Regions from separate parts of the Clostridium sp. LXY-7 genome, predicted to be linked through region 1. Evidence: riboswitches for the same ligand, from Rfam matches in the RefSeq annotation. Region 1 holds a riboswitch; the other holds the start of a gene.
What was found. Region 1 has a riboswitch for glycine ahead of ACI48Q_RS16815 (GrdX family protein). Riboswitches for the same ligand answer to the same signal wherever they lie in the genome.
Positions count from the first base shown of each region.

Region 2: it holds a riboswitch for glycine, as region 1 does, so the genes downstream of both, ACI48Q_RS14575 (sulfide/dihydroorotate dehydrogenase-like FAD/NAD-binding protein) here and ACI48Q_RS16815 (GrdX family protein) in region 1, are expected to answer to the same signal.

Region 1 covers NZ_JBLLJL010000005.1:81,336-91,401, reverse strand. Annotated here, with positions in the region: gene ACI48Q_RS16835 (transglutaminase-like domain-containing protein) at 1-75, shown strand, start outside; gene ACI48Q_RS16830 (Cof-type HAD-IIB family hydrolase) at 85-912, shown strand; gene ACI48Q_RS16825 (tRNA (cytidine(34)-2'-O)-methyltransferase) at 1,082-1,549, shown strand; gene ACI48Q_RS16820 (DegV family protein) at 1,563-2,417, shown strand; glycine riboswitch at 2,634-2,739, shown strand; gene ACI48Q_RS16815 (GrdX family protein) at 2,854-3,231, shown strand; gene trxB (thioredoxin-disulfide reductase) at 3,245-4,171, shown strand; gene ACI48Q_RS16805 (thioredoxin family protein) at 4,254-4,583, shown strand; gene ACI48Q_RS16800 (glycine/sarcosine/betaine reductase component B subunit) at 4,668-5,954, shown strand; gene grdA (glycine/sarcosine/betaine reductase complex selenoprotein A) at 6,012-6,479, shown strand; gene grdB (glycine reductase complex selenoprotein B) at 6,566-7,870, shown strand; gene grdC (glycine/sarcosine/betaine reductase complex component C subunit beta) at 8,080-9,621, shown strand; gene grdD (glycine/sarcosine/betaine reductase complex component C subunit alpha) at 9,967-10,066, shown strand, end outside.
Region 2 covers NZ_JBLLJL010000004.1:285,850-295,915, forward strand. Annotated here, with positions in the region: gene ACI48Q_RS14555 (electron transfer flavoprotein subunit beta) at 11-796, shown strand; gene ACI48Q_RS14560 (electron transfer flavoprotein subunit alpha/FixB family protein) at 822-1,832, shown strand; gene ACI48Q_RS14565 (3-hydroxybutyryl-CoA dehydrogenase) at 2,001-2,849, shown strand; gene ACI48Q_RS14570 (iron-containing alcohol dehydrogenase) at 3,239-4,405, shown strand; glycine riboswitch at 4,731-4,823, shown strand; gene ACI48Q_RS14575 (sulfide/dihydroorotate dehydrogenase-like FAD/NAD-binding protein) at 4,983-5,849, shown strand; gene gltA (NADPH-dependent glutamate synthase) at 5,849-7,234, shown strand; gene ACI48Q_RS14585 (C-GCAxxG-C-C family (seleno)protein) at 7,424-7,831, shown strand; gene ACI48Q_RS14590 (DNA-3-methyladenine glycosylase family protein) at 7,922-8,806, shown strand; gene ACI48Q_RS14595 (TVP38/TMEM64 family protein) at 8,848-9,558, shown strand; gene groES (co-chaperone GroES) at 9,754-10,038, shown strand.

The DNA.
Region 1 (10,066 bases):
TTTATAGAGAGGTATATAAAAAATAGAGATAAATGGTATAAATATATATTATATAAATACCTAATAGTGAAATAGGAGGTCATAATGAAATATAAACTAATATGCGTCGATATGGATGGGACTTTATTAAATAATAATAAGGAAATAAGCAGTAGGAATAAAAAAGCTATAGAAAAAGCTAGTGGATTAGATGTGAAGTTTGCTATTTCTACAGGTAGAATATTTACATCAGCTAATTATTATGCAGATTTAGTTGGACTCAAGGCTCCAATAATTGCGTCTAATGGAGCTTATATAAGAGAAAAAGACATAAATAAAATAATATATAAAAGTTTACTAGGAGTAGACAGATGCAATTTGATATTAAAGATGTTTAAAGCTTTTGATATCGTTCCACACTTTTATACAAGCAATTCAATATATGCAGGGGAAATTGTGCACTCCTCTGCATATTATTCAGCTATTAACAAGAAAATGCCTAAGGAAAGAAGAATTCATATAGAAAAAATAGAGAACTGGGATGATTTATTTTATTCACAAGAGGAAGAACTGCTTAAGGCTGTAGCTATAGATGACGATATCAATAAAATAAGGCAGGCGAAGAATGCATTTTTAAATTTAGAGGGTTTTGAGGTTGTAAGTTCTCTTGAAAATAATTTTGAAGTAATGGTAAAGGGTACATCAAAGGGTCAAGGGGTTAAAATTCTATGTGATTATTATGGATTCACTAGAGATGAAGTCATATGTATAGGGGATAATGAAAATGACTTATCAATGATTGAATTTGCTGGGCTTGGAGTTGCTATGGGGAATGGTGAGGATTTTGTTAAACTTAAGGCAGATTATGTTACAACTTCTAATGAGGATGATGGCGTAGCAAAAGTCATAGAGAAGTTTATATTATGTGAGTAGAAGAATGATTATAATCTAGAAATATTATTGATTACCTATGATATTAAATACATGTGAACAGGTTGAGAATAAAATATTCATACTATACAAAAACTTTACTTGAAAATAGAATTAGAGTATTATAATTTTATGCATATTTTTATAGTTCTATTTATTAGGAGGTTATAAAGTGAATTTAAATATAGTATTGTTTCAGCCAGAAATTCCACAAAACACAGGGAATATCGGTAGAACATGTGTGTTAACAAATTGTAAGTTACATATAATAAAACCCATGGGATTTAGTTTGGATGAAAAAGCAGTTAAAAGGGCAGGACTTGATTATTGGCCACAATTAGAATTAGAAATTCATGAGAGTTATGAAGAACTAAGAGAAAAATATTTGGAGAATACGTTTTATTTTTGCACTACGAAGGGTAGCAAAGCCTATAGTGAAATCAATTTTAAAGAAGGGGACTTTTTGGTGTTCGGAAGAGAATCAAAAGGATTACCAGATTATATAAGAGATGAAAATAAAGATACTCTTATTAAAGTTCCTATGATTGAAACAACAACAAGGTCATTAAATCTCTCCAATACAGTTGCAATTATAGCATATGAAGGATTAAGGCAATTAGGATTTCCTAATATGAAGTAAGGAGAGTGGAATTTTGAACAAGATAAAAATAATAACAGATAGTACTTGTGATCTGCCGAAAGAGTTAATTAAAAAATTAAATATAGAGGTATTACCACTGGAAGTGACGGTAAATAATAAAACATATTTAGATGGTGAAGATATAACAATAAGTGAGTTTTTTGATGAAATGGATAAAAGTGAAGAGTCTCCAAAAACAAGTCAGATAACTCCTGTTAGATTTGAAGAAGTATATTCAAGATATATAAGCGAAGGATACAAAATCATTTCGTTGCACTTATCTTCTAAAATGAGTGGAACTTATCAATCAGCGTGCATTGCTAAAGATATGGTGGATAGTGAGAATATATATGTAATAGATTCTCAAAATGTTACTTGTGGATTAGGAATGCTAGTACTAAAAGCACACAAATTGGTTAGTAAAAATTCTATGAGCGTAGAGGAAATTGTTAAAGAATTAATAAAGACTATACCAAGAATAAAGAGTACACTTAATTTTGAGTCTTTAGACAATCTGGTAAAAGGTGGGAGATTGAGCAAGACACAAGGATTTATAGGTGGACTTTTAGGAATTAAACTAAATTTAGCAGTAGAAAATGGTGAAATGATTGTAAGGGACAAAGTGAGAGGAAGTAAAAAAGCATTAAGATATTTATTAGATTATATAGGCAATCAAGGAGTAAGTAATGAGGTTACTCCTATAGTTTTAAATGCGGCATCTGATGAAGAGAATAGAGATGTTTTAGCTGGTATTATAAATTATTTAATAGAAAACAATATAGAATATATAGAATCAGAAGTTGGATGTGTGGTTGGAACTCATTCAGGTAAAAATGCATGTGGAATATTTTTTATAGAAAAGAATTAGAACTTTTTAAGGGGTTATCTCATAAACTAAAGGAGAAACCTCTTTTTTATAACGTTAAAATTCAAATGGAAAGTTCAATATTTTTTAATAATATTTTATATTTTGAAAATTCTATAATTACTATAGGCAATTCAAATAGTGAAAATTAAAAAATATGTGGAATTTTAATTTATAGTATTGTATACTTTGATTGTAAGATAAATTTATAACAAATGGATGATGTTCGAAGGGAGATAATCTATTAAGTTAGATAGCCGAAGAAGCAAGTGATATTTTAGCCAAAGCTCACGAAACTTTCAGGCAAAAGGACCGAGAACGGACATAACTCTGGAAAGCGAAAAGCACCGAAGGAGTAAAGCTCTCAGGTTCAAATACAGAGGACGTATGGCAATGGTTTTGTCATATGTCCTTTTCGTTGTGTTAAGGAGGTTTTTAAGTGGTAGAGCCATTATTTATTGTTACAAATAATCCAATGTCTAAGATAAAGTTTGAAAGCAAGTACATAGTAGAATTCATAGAAGGACCTCAAATGGATGTAATAAAAAAAGTGAGGGATTATATACATAAAGGTCACAGATTACTAACACATCCACTTATGGGAAGTGTAAAACCTAATGAAACACCATATAGGACCATTTGTGTATCTAAGGATGTAATAATAGGCACAGACCTTAAGTCATTAGACATAATAGAAAATAGTATATATACTACTGAAAAATTTTTAAAGGATTTTAAAACTCCAAATTGGAGTGAAAAAATATTATTAGATTTTCAACTAATAGATTCAGACTTAATAGATCATGCTATTAATTAAGGAGGTAGGAATAATGTCACAAATTTATGATACTATTATAATCGGAGGGGGTCCTGCAGGATTATCAGCAGGATTGTATGCTTCAAGATCAAGAATGAAGACACTACTAATTGAAAGAGCTAAGTTTGGAGGTCAGGCTACAACTACTGACGAGCTTGAAAACTATCCAGGTTCAATAGAAGAGTGTACAGGAACTGCTTTAAGCCAAAGAATGAGAAAACAAGCAGAAGAGTTTGGTACAGAATTTGTAAAAGATGAAGTTGTAGAGGTGGAGTTAGAAGGAGAAGTTAAAACTATTAAATGTAGAGGTGGAGAATATCAAGCCAAAACTATAATTATAGCTACAGGAGCGACTCCAAGGTTAGGTGGATTTAAGAACGAAATTGAATTAAGAGGAAGAGGAGTTTCTTATTGTGCTACATGTGATGCAGACTTCTTTACAGATTTAGATATAGCAGTTATAGGTGGAGGAGACTCAGCTATTACAGAGGCAATATACTTAGCTAAGTTTGGTGAGACAGTAACAGTTGTTCATAGAAGGGATGCACTAAGAGCTGCAAAATCTTTACAAGAGAAAGCTTTCGCGAATCCAAAAATAAAGTTTGTTTGGGATTCTACAGTAGAAGAAGCTAAAGGTGAAGAAATACTTGAAAGCTTAGTTCTTAAAAATGTTAAAACTGGTGAAATTAGTGAATTAGCTGTAAATGGATGCTTTGTATTCGTTGGGTACTTACCAATATCTGAATTATTTAAGGGAAAAATAAATATGACAGATAGAGGAGATATTATCACTGATGAGGAAATGAGAACTAATATTAAAGGAGTATTTGCTGCAGGAGATGTTAGGGAAAAGTCTTTAAGACAAGTTATAACAGCTGCTGCTGATGGAGCTATTGCAGCTACTAATGCAGAGCATTATATAGAAGGGAATCTGCACTAGTTTTATAATAATGTGTAAAATTTAGTGTAAAAAGAAATAATAATATAAAACTACTTATAAGATATGAAGGGAAGGGATTTAAATGTTAGAATTAAACAAAGATAATTTCGAGGCTGAGGTGCTTCAAAGTGATAAACCAGTATTTGTGGATTTTTGGGGAGATAAATGTGAAATTTGTATTGAATTAATGCCAGGGGTTCATGGATTAGAGGAAAAATATTCAGATAAGATAAAGTTTGGTAGCTTAAACATAGGAGGCGCAAGAAGAGTAGCAATAGGACAAAAAGTTTTAGGCTTACCTACTATGAAAATATATAATGGTGGAGAATGTGTAGCTACAATAACTCCAGATAAAATAACTACACTAGCTGATATTGACAACTTTATAAAAGCATATTACGAATCTATTTAGTAAAGGTTTTTAGATGTGGAGGTACAGCCTCCCATCTTGAAATAAAATACCAAAGTGTACCTATTATTTTAGGAGGTGAATGTTTTGCGTCTAGAGATTGGAAATATATTAATAAAAGATCTTCAATTTGGACCAGAAACAAAAGTTGAGAATGGAGTCCTTTATGTAAATAAAGAGGAATTATTAAAAGAGGTATCCGGAGATGAAAAAATAGCTAGTATCAACTTTGATATAGCAAGACCAGGTGAGGAAGTAAGAATAATCCCTGTTAAAGACGTAATTGAACCAAGGGTAAAAGTAGAAGGGGATGGAGGAATATTCCCAGGTTTTATAAGTAAAGTAGATACAGTAGGTTCAGGAAGAACTCATGTTTTAAAGGGTGCTGCTGTAGTTACAACTGGAAAAATCGTAGGTTTTCAAGAGGGAATTGTGGATATGTGTGGAGAGGGTGCTAAATATACACCATTCTCAAAAACAAATAATTTAGTAGTTATTTGTGAACCAAAAGAAGGCATACTTCAACATGATCATGAAGAAGCAGTTAGAATGGTAGGCTTTAAAACTGCTGTTTACCTTGGAAAAGCTGGGAAAAATGTTGAACCAGATGAAGTTAAAATTTTCGAAACATTGCCATTATTACAACAAGTAGCTCAATATCCAGAGTTACCAAAAGTAGTATATGTTTATATGCTTCAAACCCAAGGATTATTGCATGACACTTATGTATATGGAGTAGATGCTAAGAAAATAGTACCTACAATAATATATCCAACAGAAGTATTTGATGGCGCAATAGTAAGTGGAAATTGTGTGTCTGCTTGTGATAAGAATCCATCATATGTCCATATGAATCATCCTATTATAGAAGATTTATATGAAAGACATGGTAAAGACATAAACTTTATTGGTTGTGTAATCACTAATGAGAACGTATACCTTGCTGATAAGGAAAGATCTTCAAGCATGGTTGCTAAATTAGTAGAATTTTTAGGAGCAGATGCAGCTATAATTTCTGAAGAAGGATTTGGAAACCCAGATGCCGATTTAGTTATGAATTGCAATAAAGTAACTGATAAGGGAATAAAAACTGTGCTATTAACTGATGAGTATGCTGGGCAAGATGGCATGTCACAATCATTAGCAGATTCAACACCAAAAGGCGATGCAGTAGTAACTGGTGGAAATGCTAACCAGGTTATAGTTTTATCCCCAATGAAGAGAGTTATTGGACATATAGAAGCTGCGGATATAATAGCTGGTGGACACGTTGGAAGCTTAAGAGAAGATGGAAGCATAGAAGCTGAAATACAAGTTATAACTGGAGCTACTAGTGAGGTAGGATTTAACTATTTAACAGCAAAAGGTTATTAATCACAGAACACAATTGACAGAACAAAAATATTTATGAATTTCAAAGGAGAGAGAGAAATGTTACAAGGAAAAAAGGCTATATGCATAGGTGATAGAGATGGAATACCAGGACCAGCTATAGAAGCTTGTCTAAAATCAGCAGGAGCAGAAGTAGTTTTTGCATCAACAGAATGCTTTGTCTGAACTGCTGCAGGTGCAATGGATCTGGAGATCCAACAAAGAGTTAAAGATTTAACAGAAAAATATGGTGCAGAAAACATGGTAGTAGTTATCGGCGGAGCAGAAGCAGAAGCATCAGGATTGTCTGCTGAAACAGTTACAGCTGGAGACCCAACTTTCGCAGGTCCTTTAGCAGGAGTTGAATTAGGATTGAGAGTTTATCATGTTGTTGAGCCAGAAATTAAAGATGAATGTGATGAAGCAGTTTATGATGAACAATGTGGAATGATGGAAATGGTTCTTGAAGTTGAAGAAATCACAAATGAAGTAAAATCTGTTAGAGACCAATATTGTAAATATGTTTAAATTCAATATAAATACAAAATATTTGTTCTAAAGTAAAAGGAATAAGACTTTACTTAAGGTCAATTCCCATGAAAGGGGGAAAATCCATGTTAAAAATAGTTCACTATATAAACCAATTCTATGCAGGAATAGGTGGAGAAGATAAAGCGGATATAAAACCAGAGGTTCGTGAGGGTTTTGTTGGTCCAGGTATGGGACTTAATGGATTACTAAAAAAAGAAGGTGTGGAGATAGTTGCCACTGTAATATGTGGAGATTCATACTTTGCTGAGAATACTAAAGAAGCAGAAAAAGAAATACTAGAGATGGTGAAAAAATATAATCCTGATTTATTTATAGCTGGGCCAGCATTTAATGCAGGTAGATATGGAGTAGCATGTGGTGAGATATGTAAGGTAGTTAAAGAAGAATTAAATATTCCAGTATTATCAGCTATGTATATTGAGAACCCAGGTGCAGATATGTATAAAAAAGAATTATATATAGTATCTACAAGAAACAGTGCAGTAGGTATGAGAGATGCACTTCCTAAGATGGCTAAACTTGCATTAAAGCTAGCTAAAGATGAAGAAATAGGAAGCCCAGTAGAAGAAAACTATATCGAAAGAGGAATAAGAAAGAATTACTTTGCTACAGAAAGAGGTTCTAAGAGAGCCGTTGATATGCTTGTTAAAAAGCTAAAGGGAGAAGAATTTGTAACAGAATTCAAAATGCCTAATTTTGACAGAGTAGAGCCAAATACTCCAATTAAAGATATAACTAAAGCTACAATAGCTATAGTTACCTCTGGTGGTATAGTTCCAAAAGGAAACCCAGATCATATTGAATCTTCTTCAGCTTCTAAGATTGGTAAATATGATATAGAAGGAATAGATGATTTAACTTCTGAAAACTTCGAAACAGCACACGGTGGTCATGACCCTGTATATGCGAATGAAGATCCAGATAGAGTTATTCCTGTAGACGTATTAAGAAGCTTAGAAAAAGAAGGTAAAATAGGTAAATTGCACAGATACTTCTATTCAACAGTAGGTAATGGAACAGCTGTTGCTTCATCTAAAAAATATGGTGAATTTTCAGCTAAAGAGTTAATTGCTGATGGAGTAGATGCAGTTATACTAACCTCTACGTGAGGAACTTGTACACGTTGCGGTGCAACGCTAGTTAAAGAAATAGAAAGAGCTGGATTACCTGTAGTACACATGTGTACAATAACTCCAGTTTCAGTAACAGTTGGTGCTAATAGAATAATACCAACTGTGGCAATTCCTCACCCACTTGGAAACCCTGCATTAACCAAGGAAGATGAGTATGCATTAAGAAGAAAATTAGTTGAAAAAGCATTATTGGCTCTTGAAACAGAAGTTGAAGGCCAAAAGGTTTTTGAGTAATAATTAAATGAATAATTAGGGGACATAATAGTTCCCTAATTATTTGATAATATTCTAGTGCATATTGCATAATGAATAATTATAAAAAATTATTTATTATGGGGTGTGCAAAAATAGGGTTTATTTTAATATAGACCTTTCTTGAAAAAAATTATTAACAACATAATTTTCAAGAGCAAAAAGCACATTAATAAGGAGGTTGGATCATAATGAATTTTCCAGTTATTAAGAAGGCATCTTATATTTTAGTAAATACTCCAGATATGGTAATACATAATGGAACTACACAGACATCAGAGAGAATAACAAACCCAAATTCAGAGTATTTAAAAGCTTTAAGAAATCATTTAAGACCATTTGAAGAGGTAGTAGCTTATGCTCCAAATCAAGCTTACATTGGAAATGTTACTCCAGAGGAATTAGCAGAAATACCAAGACCATGGTTTGGTAAAAATGCTTGCAATGCAAATAGATTCGGTAAATTTGGCGAAGTTATGCCACAAGATGAATTTTATGGACTAATGAAAATATCAGATGTATTTGATTTAGTGTTACTAGAAACATCATTTGCAGAAGTTGTTAAAGAGAAATTAGCTAAACACCCACTTATAAAGGATAAGGCAGAAAAAATAGTGGGAGATGATTTAGAAAAGATAGAAAAATTAGTAAGAGAAATTGGTGCAGAAGGACTATATGAAGGGGATAAACTTGTTGGATGTGTTAGAAGAGCACACGAAATAGACCCAAACCTTTCAGCTCACTACATGCTTGAAAACTTAGCTGTAAAAGCATCTGGTGTTTTAGCAGGAATGCATCTTGTAGATGGCCTAGATATACCGATAAATGAAATTGAATATATAATTGAATGTTCAGAAGAAGCTATAGGTGATATGAACCAAAGAGGTGGCGGAAACATCGCTAAAGCAATAGGGGAAGTTGTTGGATTAACTGGAGCTACAGGTGCTGATATGAGAGGCTTCTGTGCGGGGCCAGCACATTCATTAGTCACTGCAGCATCATTAGTTCAAAGTGGAATATATAAAAATGTGTTAGTTATAGCAGGTGGAGCTACAGCTAAACTCGGAATGAATGGTAGAGACCATGTTAAGAAAGAAATGCCAGTACTTGAAGATTGTTTAGGTGGATTTTCTATACTTGTATCTCAAAATGATGGAGTGAGCCCTATTTTAAGAACTGATGTAATAGGTAGACATACTATTGGACATGGTGCATCACCACAAGCTGTTTTAGAAGCGCTTGTATTAGATCCTCTTGCTAGAAATGGATTAAAGGTTACAGACGTAAATAAATATGCTCCAGAAATGCAAACACCAGATATCACTGAACCAGCAGGAGCAGGGGATGTTCCTACTCAAAACTATAAAATGATAGGAGCACTAGCTGTTAAAAAAGGGCAATTAGATAAGAAAGAATTACCTAACTTTATTAAACAGCATGGTTACCCAGGATTTGCACCTACACAAGGACACATACCATCAGGAGTGCCTATAGTAGGTCATGGTATTGAACACATTAAGAGCGGAAGATTAGATAACTTTATGATAGTAGGAAAAGGAAGTTTATTCTTAGGAAGAATGACAAACCTATTTGATGGTGTTTCTATATTAGTTGAAAAGAATAGTGGAAATGTTGACAGTGGTTCAGGGGTAAGCAAAGATGAAGTTAAATCAATGGTTGCAGATGCAATGAAAGATTTTGCTAACTTCTTGGTTGCTTCACAAAATAAATAAATTATGAAGTAATTTATTTAGGTAAGGGCAACCGTAGGTTGCAGGTAAGAGGCTCACTTTGTTCGCAGGGAAGGAGTGCCTTTTGCACAGGTAAGGAGTTCGCAAAGTTCACAGGTGAAGGTAGCTTTTGCATATGCAAAAGCAGTTATATTTCGACTTTGTCGATTTAAAATTCAAAATCAGCTTTGCTGGTTTTTCACCTTTCCTGCAACCTTCGGTTGCTCCTTACCTGTCACAAAGTGACGCCTTACCACGAACGCAGTGAGTATTTACCTATGCCTACGGCACCTTTACCTTAAATAAAGTGTTTCACACTTTATTTAAATTATGAAAAGGGGTGTAATGATGAGTGGAAATGCTACTAAAGCCATGATTGCTGAAGTATTTAGTGATATAGCTAATGGAATTAAAAGCGGACAATTTAAGAAAAAAGTTAAAATAGGTT
Region 2 (10,066 bases), on a different contig from region 1:
GTAGTTGAAGATGAAAATAGTTGTTTGTGTAAAACAAGTACCAGATACAAATGAAGTTAAAATAGATCCAAAAACAGGAACTCTTATAAGAGATGGTGTTCCTTCAATAATAAATCCAGATGACAAAAATGCTTTAGAAGAAGCATTAGCAATGAAAGATAAATACGGTGCTCATGTTACTCTTATAACAATGGGACCTCCACAAGCTAAAGTAGCACTAGAGGAAGGTTTAGCTATGGGAGCTGACGAAGCTATCCTAGTTACAGATAGAGCTTTTGCAGGAGCTGATACATTAGCTACATCTCACGCATTAGCAGCTGCTATTAAAAACTTAGATTATGATGTAATATTTGCAGGAAGACAAGCTATTGATGGAGATACAGCACAAGTTGGACCAGAAATTGCTGAGCACTTAAATATTCCACAAATCACTTATGTTGAAGAAGTTTCTAAATTAGCAGAAGGTGAATTAAAAGTAAGAAGAGCATGGGAAGATGGATATGAGAACTTAAAAGTTAAAACTCCAGTTCTTTTAACAGCTATCGAAACTTTAAACGTTCCAAGATACATGAACGTTAAAAACATATTCTCAATGGCTAAAGAAAAAGAAATCAAAGTATGGAGTGTTGCTGACATCAATGTTGATGTAGCTAAATTAGGATTAAAAGGTTCACCAACAAAGGTTAAGAAATCAATGACTAAAGAAGCTAAAGGTCAAGGAGAAATCTTAACTTTAGAACCAAAAGAAGCAGCAAAAGTTGCTGTAGCTAAATTAAAAGAAAAACACTTCATCTAGGATTTAAAATTAGGAGGGAATAACCATGAATATAGCAGATTACAAAGGTGTTTGGGTCTTTGCAGAGCAAAGAGATGGAGAATTACAAAAGGTTGCATTAGAACTACTAGGAAAAGGTAGAGAAATAGCAGATACAATAGGAGTAGAGCTTACTGCGTTACTTCTTGGACATACAAACATAGAAGAAATGACTAAAGAATTAGTTGCATTTGGTGCAGATAGAGTATTAGTATGCGATCACGAATTATTAAGTCATTATACAACTGATGGATATGCAAAAGTTATAACTGATGTTATTAATGCACAGAAACCAGAAGTAGTATTTATAGGAGCAAGCTACATTGGAAGAGATTTAGGACCAAGAGTAGCAGGAAGACTAGAAACTGGATTAACAGCTGATTGTACATCATTAGCAGTAGATGCAGAAAACAACAACTTATTAATGACAAGACCAGCATTTGGAGGAAACTTAATGGCTACAATCGTTTGTGGAGATCATAGACCACAAATGGCTACAGTAAGACCAGGAGTTTTTGAAAAGCTTGAAAAGAATGCAGGAAGAACTGCTAAAGTTGAGAAATTTGATGTTAAATTATCAAAAGAAGACATCAGAACAGAAGTTATAGAAGTAGTTAAATCTACAAAAGAAATGGTAGATATAACTGAAGCTGATTTCATCGTATCAGGTGGAAGAGGAATAGGAAGCAAAGAAAATTTTGAACTACTTAAAGATGTAGCAGATGCAATCGGAGGAACAGTAGCAGGATCAAGAGCAGCTGTAGATAACGGTTGGGTAGAGAAGGCAGTACAAGTAGGACAAACAGGAAAAACTGTAAGACCTACAGTATATATAGCATGTGGTATTTCTGGAGCAATCCAACACTTAGCTGGAATGCAAGAGTCTAATTTTATCATAGCTATAAATAAAGATGCAGATGCTCCAATAATGAAGGCTGCTGATGTAGCATTAGTTGGAGACTATTCTAAAATACTTCCAGCATTAGCTGAGGAAATTAGAAAAGTTAAACAAGCTTAATTAGCTTTATATAGTACAGAAAAACTACGATTATTCGTAGTTTTTTCTGCATTATAACTTAATTTCTTTCGGGTAACCTTCTTATATTAAGGGTTTTGTGATAGAATATAATAGTAGGCTATTATAACAGTAACCTACTTAGTTTATCAAATTAAGGGGTGTTTTAATATGGAAAAAATTTGTATTCTCGGAGCAGGAACTATGGGAGCTGGTATAGCCCAAGCATTTGCTGTAAAGGGTTATGAAGTAATTATAAGAGATATAAAGGATGAATTTGTTCAAAAAGGAATAGCAGGAATTCAAAAGAATTTAGAAAAGTTAGCAGCTAAAGGAAAAATGTCTAGCGAAGAAGTAGAAAACACATTAACAAGAATAAGTGGAACTACAGATATGAATTTATTAAATGATGTAGATTTAGTAATTGAAGCAGCTGTAGAAAATATGGAAATAAAGAAAAAAATATTTGCAGAGTTAGATGAAATTTGTAAACCAGAGGCAATTCTTGCAACTAATACATCTTCACTATCAATAACCGAAATTGGTACAGCTACAAAAAGACCGGACAAAGTTATAGGACTACATTTCTTTAATCCGGCTCCAGTAATGAAGCTAGTTGAAATAATAAAAGGAATGGCTAATTCAGAAGAAACATATGCTTCAATGAAAGCTTTAGTTGAGAGTATTAGTAAAGAGCCAGTACTTGTTGAAGAAGCTCCAGGTTTCGTAGTAAACAGAATACTAGTACCGATGATTAATGAAGCTGTTTGTATATTTGCAGAAGGAATAGCTAGTGCAGAAGATATAGACAAAGCTATGATGCTAGGAGCAAATCATCCAATGGGACCATTAGCTCTTGGAGATTTAATTGGACTAGATGTTTGCTTAGCTATAATGGATGTATTATATAAGGAAACAGGAGATTCTAAGTATAGAGCTCATAACTTATTGAGGAAATATGTTAGAGCAGGATTATTAGGAAGAAAAACCAAAAAAGGATTCTTTGATTATAATAAATAGAATAAATAAAAGGAGATTATGTAAACATAATCTCCTTTTATTTATTTATATATAGATTGTAATAATGGAACTACATAATGCAAATAGGCTTAAATATAAAATTGGATTAATTAGGGCTGCATATTAGTCCTATTAAAAGTATATAGTGGTAATGGTGTAATTTAATTTTAATAATATTTTAAAGCTCGGTTATAGCTTGATTAATAATTGACAATGTAACATAAATTATTTACTATCATAAATAGTCGAAATAATAAAATAATTGTGAATTATATTAATTATTGCATAAATCATATTGAAATTTACTGTGAAAGTAATATAATTAAGTTGTAAATTAGTTATATTTTTAACTAATTCAATTATAATAAATTTCATGGGAGGGAATAATTATGAACAGATTTACATTACCAAGGGATATTTATTATGGGAAAAATTCTTTAGAAGTATTAAAAACCTTAACAGGTAAAAAGGCTATAATTGTTACAGGTGGAAGTTCAATGCAGAAATTTGGTTTTTTAGATAAAGTTAAGAAATATCTAGAAGAAGCTAAAATTCAAGTTGAACTTTTTGAAGGTGTAGAACCAGACCCGTCCATAGAAACTGTTATGAGGGGCGCTGAGGCTATGAGAAGTTTTCAGCCAGATTGGATAGTTTCAATTGGAGGAGGCTCTCCTATAGATGCAGCAAAGGCTATGTGGGTATTTTACGAGTATCCTCAGCTAACTTTTGATGATATAAAAAATCCGTTTACAATTCCTACTCTAAGAAATAAAGCAAGATTTATTGCCATACCATCTACTAGTGGAACAGCAACAGAGGTTACTGCTTTTTCAGTAATTACGGATTATAAGAAGAAAATTAAGTATCCATTAGCTGACTTTAATATCACTCCAGACATAGCTATATTAGATTCTGAAATTGCAATGAAGATGCCTAAGACATTAACAGCACATACTGGAATGGATGCACTAACTCATGCAATAGAAGCTTATGTAGCAGCATTAAGGTCACCATTCTCAGACCCATTAGCAATGAAGGCCATAGAAATGGTAAATGATAATATGATTAATTCATATAATGAAGATGAAGTAGCTAGAGATAGTATGCATATAGCACAATGTTTGGCAGGAATGGCGTTTTCTAATGCGCTATTAGGGATTACTCATTCCATGGCACATAAAACGGGAGCAATATTTGATATTCCACATGGATGTGCTAATGCTATATACTTACCATATGTTATAGATTTTAATAAAAAAGTGTGCATGGATAGATATGCCCAAATAGCTAAAAATATGGGCTTAAACGGAAATAGTGATGAAGAATTAGTAGATGCTCTTACTGAGGCTATTAAAAAATTATGTGTAACTATGGACATACCGACTACATTAAAAGATTATGGAGTTTCAGAAGAAAATTTTAACAAAAATCTACAATATATATCAGAAAATGCCATAGCAGATGCTTGTACCGGGTCTAATCCTAGAGAAATTTCAGTAGAAGAAATGAAAAAATTATTTAATTGTATATATAATGGAGTAAAAGTAGATTTCTAATACTAAAAAATAGACTGTAGGCTTAATGTTTGCAGTTTATTTACTTACATATTGGAACAACTAATAACATGAAGTGATAAAGGTTAGAATTCAATTAAAGAAATAAAAAAAGAATAGAATAATATAAAAAGAATTTGAAATATTTTGACAATGATTTTTAAAGAGGTTGACTAAATTTATTTAAAATTATAGAATATAAGTGATAAAAGTAAATATTATGTGAATGAAAATTATTAGAGATACCTTTTTATTAGAGGTAACCGAAGAAGAAATGAATAATAGTACTATGGATTATTCAAAAGCTTTCAGGTTTTGAATAATAATTGGACACGCTCCTGGAGAGACTCAATATGAGCATCGAAGAAGCAACCTAAAATTATTTGGGGAATCTTTCAGATAAAAGGACAGGTGAAAATAGTATTATTTGATGCTTTTTGACTGTCCATTTTTTATGTTTTTAATAAGGCATATTTTTGACTTGTTATTTTATTTCATATACCTAAAGCTTTTAAAAAGCTTACACTAGTAATAATTATATAAATTAAATAACCAATTATTTAATATGGAGGAAAGTAATATGTATAAGATTATTGAGAAGAAAATGTTAGCTCCTTCAATTTTTTTAATGAGAATTGAAGCTCCAAGAGTAGCAAAATCAGCTAAACCGGGCCAATTTATAATAATAAGAATGGATGAGAAGGGTGAAAGAGTGCCTTTAACAGTATGTGATACAAATCCAGAAAATGGAACTGTTACGATAGTTGTTCAAACTATTGGATGTACTACAAAAGAAATGCAAAATTATGAAGAAGGAGATAGCTTCTACGATTTTGTTGGACCGCTAGGTATGCCTTCAGAATTATTACATGAAGATTTAGAAAGTTTGAAAAATGAAAAAATCATATTTATTTCAGGTGGTGTAGGAGCTGCTCCTGTATATCCTCAAGTAAAATGGCTACATAATAATGGAATTAAAGCTGATGTAATTATGGGATATAAAAACAAAGAAATGGTTATTTTAGAAGAAGAAATGAAATCTGTAGCAGATAATGTTTATGTAACAACAGATGACGGATCATATGGATTTAAAGGAATGGTTACAAATCAGCTAAAAGAATTAGTGCAGAATGAAGGCAAGAAATATGATTTAGTAATCGCAATAGGGCCAATGATAATGATGAAGTTTGTATGTAAGTTAACAGAAGAGCTAGGCATTAAAACTATAGTAAGTATGAATCCAATAATGGTAGATGGAACAGGAATGTGTGGAGCTTGTAGAATTACAGTTGGAGATGAAACTAAATTTGCTTGTGTTGATGGACCAGAATTTGATGGCCATAAAGTGAATTTTGATGAAGCATTAAAGAGATTAACAATGTATAAGAACGAGGAATGCACAAAAGACACCATTGATACAAACTGTAAAAGAGGAGGAAATCAGTAATGGATAGAATGAAGAGAACTCCCATAAGTGAACAAGATGCAAAAGTAAGAGCTACAAACTTTCAAGAAGTTTGTTTGGGATATACTAATGAAGAAGCAATACAAGAAGCTTCAAGATGTCTAAACTGTAAAAATAAGCCATGCGTATCTAAATGTCCTGTAGCTATAGATATACCTGAATTTATACAACATGTAAAAAATGGTGACTTTGCAGAAGCTGCAAGAGCATTAGATAAATACACAGCACTTCCAGCAGTATGTGGAAGAGTTTGCCCACAAGAATTACAATGTGAAAGCAAATGTGTATTAGGGATTAAAGGAGAAGCAGTAGCTATAGGAAAACTTGAGAGATTTGTTGCAGATTGGTCTAGAGAAAATAATTTAGACTTAACTATGGCAATAGAAAAGAAAAATAAGAGAGTTGCGGTAATAGGTTCAGGTCCAGCAGGGGTTACTTGCGCTGGTGATTTAGCTAAGATGGGTTATGATGTAACTATATTTGAAGCACTACATGAACCAGGTGGGGTTTTAGTTTATGGAATTCCAGAATTTAGATTACCAAAAGAAACTGTAGTTAAACATGAAATAAATAACCTAAGAAAATTAGGAGTTAAAATAGAGACAAATGTGGTTGTAGGTAAAACTGTTACTATAGATGAGTTGTTAAATGATGAAAAATATGAAGCAGTATTTATAGGTTCAGGAGCAGGTCTTCCTAAATTTATGGGAATTCCGGGAGAGAATTTAAATGGAGTATTTTCAGCTAATGAATTCTTAACAAGAAACAACTTGATGAAAGCCTTCAAAAATGAATATGCTACACCTATAAAATCAGGAAAAGTAGTAGCTGTTGTTGGAGGCGGAAACGTTGCTATGGATGCTGCTAGAACTGCATTAAGATTAGGTTCAGAAACACATATAGTATATAGAAGAAGTGAAGCTGAACTTCCAGCTAGAGTTGAAGAAGTTCATCATGCAAAAGAAGAAGGCATAATAATGGACTTGCTTGTTAATCCGGTAGAAATACTTGGAGATGAGAATGCATGGGTTAAAGGTATGAAGTGTGTTAGAATGGAGCTTGGAGAGCCTGATGAATCAGGAAGAAGAAGACCTCAAGTAGTTAAGGGTTCTGAGTTCATATTAGAGTGTGACACAGTAATAATGTCTTTAGGAACTTCACCGAACCCATTGATTCCATCTACTACTGAAGGATTAGATATAAATAAATATAAATGTATTGTAGCAGAGGAAGATACCGGATTAACATCAAAAGAGAATGTGTATGCAGGTGGAGATGCTGTTACAGGAGCGGCAACAGTTATACTCGCTATGGAAGCCGGTAAGAAAGCTGCAAAAGCAATAGATGAAAAACTTTCTAGTCTATAATTTAGAGTATAAGATATAAAATATATTATAATATTATGCTAGATTTTAAAACTAAATTTGAATTTTAAAATTCAAGATCTCTAGATGTATAAAAACATCTTTGAAAGTAAATAAAAAGCTTTTAAAGATGTTTTTTTTATAGTATAAATAAAGATAAGGATTATGTTAATAATAATGGGGAGGGGTATAATGCTATTAGATAAGGTTAAAAAGTTTTATAGTGAGGAATATGATTTAAACTGTTCAGAAACAATGCTATATGCTGCTAACGAAGAATATAACCTAAATCTTACAAAGGAAACTTTTAAAGTTATGGCTGCATTTGGTGGTGGAATGGCAGTTGGGAGCACTTGTGGTGTAATAACGGGAGCTATATCAGTATTTGGATTATTATTTACTGTAGATAGAGCTCATGAAAGTGATAGAGTTAAGTCACTGACAGCTGAATTTATAGAAAGCTTTATTAATGAATGTAATACAGATAATTGTTTAAAATTAAAAGAAAGATATAGAGATGAAGAAACAAGATGTTTTAAAATTATAGAAAAGGGTGCTATTATATTAGATAAAATTATCAAGAGAGAATTAAATACATAAAATATGTGAAAAGAATAATTTATAGGGATAGTGCTGAGAATATTCTTAGCACTATTTCTATAAAATTGATTTGAAAGGCTGTGATAGATAATGGATTTTACAGAAGTAATACAAGGGGAAAGTAGTATTATATTAAAGAATGTAAGGAATTTTGAGTTACCACATATATTTGATTGTGGACAATGCTTTAGATGGAATAGACAAGAAAACGACAATTATATAGGTGTGGCTTTTGGTAAAGTTATAGAAATTGAAAAAAGAGGCACTGATGTTATCATATATAACACTAATTTAGATGACTTTAATAATATATGGTGTGAATATTTTGATTTAAGTAGAGATTATGAAAGTATAAAGGATGAATTAAGTAAAGATGAACTATTAAAGAAGGCTGTGGAATTTGGTAAGGGTATTAGAATATTGAAACAAGATCCTTTTGAAATGTTAATCTCCTTTATAACTTCTGCAAATAATAGAATTCCCATGATAAAAAGAGCTATAGAAAATATTAGTAAAACTTATGGAAGTAAGCTTGAGTATAAAGGGAAAGCTTATTATGCATTCCCTAGTGTAGATCAATTAAAGGATGCAACTATAGAAGAGATAGATACCTTAGGGGTAGGGTTTAGAAGCAAATATATAATGAAAGCTATAGAAGATTTAAAAAATAAAAAATATAATCTGAAAGATATAATGTCAGGTAATGATGATGAATGTCATGATGGATTACAGAGTTTTAGTGGGGTTGGTCCCAAAGTAGCTGATTGTATAATGTTGTTTTCTATGGAGAAATACTCTGCATTTCCTGTAGATGTTTGGGTTAAAAGAGCTATGCAATTTTTTTATTTGGCGCCAGATGTATCACTTCCTAAAATAAGGACTTTTGGAAGAGAGAAATTTGGAGAATTGTCTGGATTCGCACAACAATATCTATTTTATTATGCAAGGGAAAATAATATAAAAATAGGCGAGTAAACACATTGTACAAAATCTGGATAAAGGGGGAATATTAAGTAATGAACAAAAATAGAAGTATTAAAAAATACATATGGCAAGGATTTATCTGGACGGCTGTAATAGTATTGATAGGTATGGCGTACTATTATTTTTCAAATAGGTTTACTGTTTTTAAAGATCCATACGCTTTAAAGGATCTTATATTATCCTTTGGGCATTATAGTATGATAGCCTTTGTATTGATTCAAGTACTTCAAGTTATTGTATTTTTTATTCCAGGAGAAGTAGTGCAGATTGTAGGAGGATATGTATTTGGACCAGTTCTTGGTTCTATACTATCATCAATAGGAATAATAACTGGAAGTGTGCTAGGTTATTATATAGCTAGAACTTTGGGTAAAAAGTACATAAATAATTTGATAGAGAGAAAGAATCTTACTAGAATCAAGAAAATATTAGATACTGGAAGTAATAATCTTGTAATATTTATTATATACTTTATTCCTGGTATACCTAAAGATATATTAGTATATGTAGCAGGAATTTCGAAAGTAACAATAAAGGATTTTATAATATATTCATCTCTTGGTAGAGTTCCATGGATAATTGTATCAGCATTTTTTGGTCATGGAGTACATAATCAAAACTACGCATCAGTTATAACTATTGCAATAATTGCATCTTTACTCTTTATTATAGGAATTTTTAAAGGAAATAAAATTATAGACTTCTTTCATAGAGTAATTAAGAAAAAAAAGAAGAAATCATGAGAGAATAAGAGGTAATCATATGTATTCATAGATTACAGCGTAATTTTAAGGTTTTATCAACATTCATACATTTGATAATACTAGCATATTTCTTTATTATAATAGTATAATTAGCACTCGATGAAGATGAGTGCTAATAGAACGGATTAGAGTTAATAATAAAATATATTACATTGAGGTATAGGAGGTTTTTTTATGAATATTAGACCACTTGGTGACAGAGTTGTTATTAAAAGACTAGAGGCAATAGAAACTACAAAGAGCGGAATTGTCTTAACGGGAGCAGCTAAAGAAAAGCCACAAGAAGCTGAGGTTGTTGCAGTAGGACCAGGAACAGTTTCTCACGGAAAAGAAATAAAAATGGAAGTAAAAGTAGGAGACAAAGTATTATTCTCTAAATATTCTGGAAATGAAATTAAATTTGAGGATCAAGAGTATATAATTTTAAAACAAGAAGATATATTAGCGGTTATTGAATAATAAATTTAGATTAATAGTAGGAGGGTTA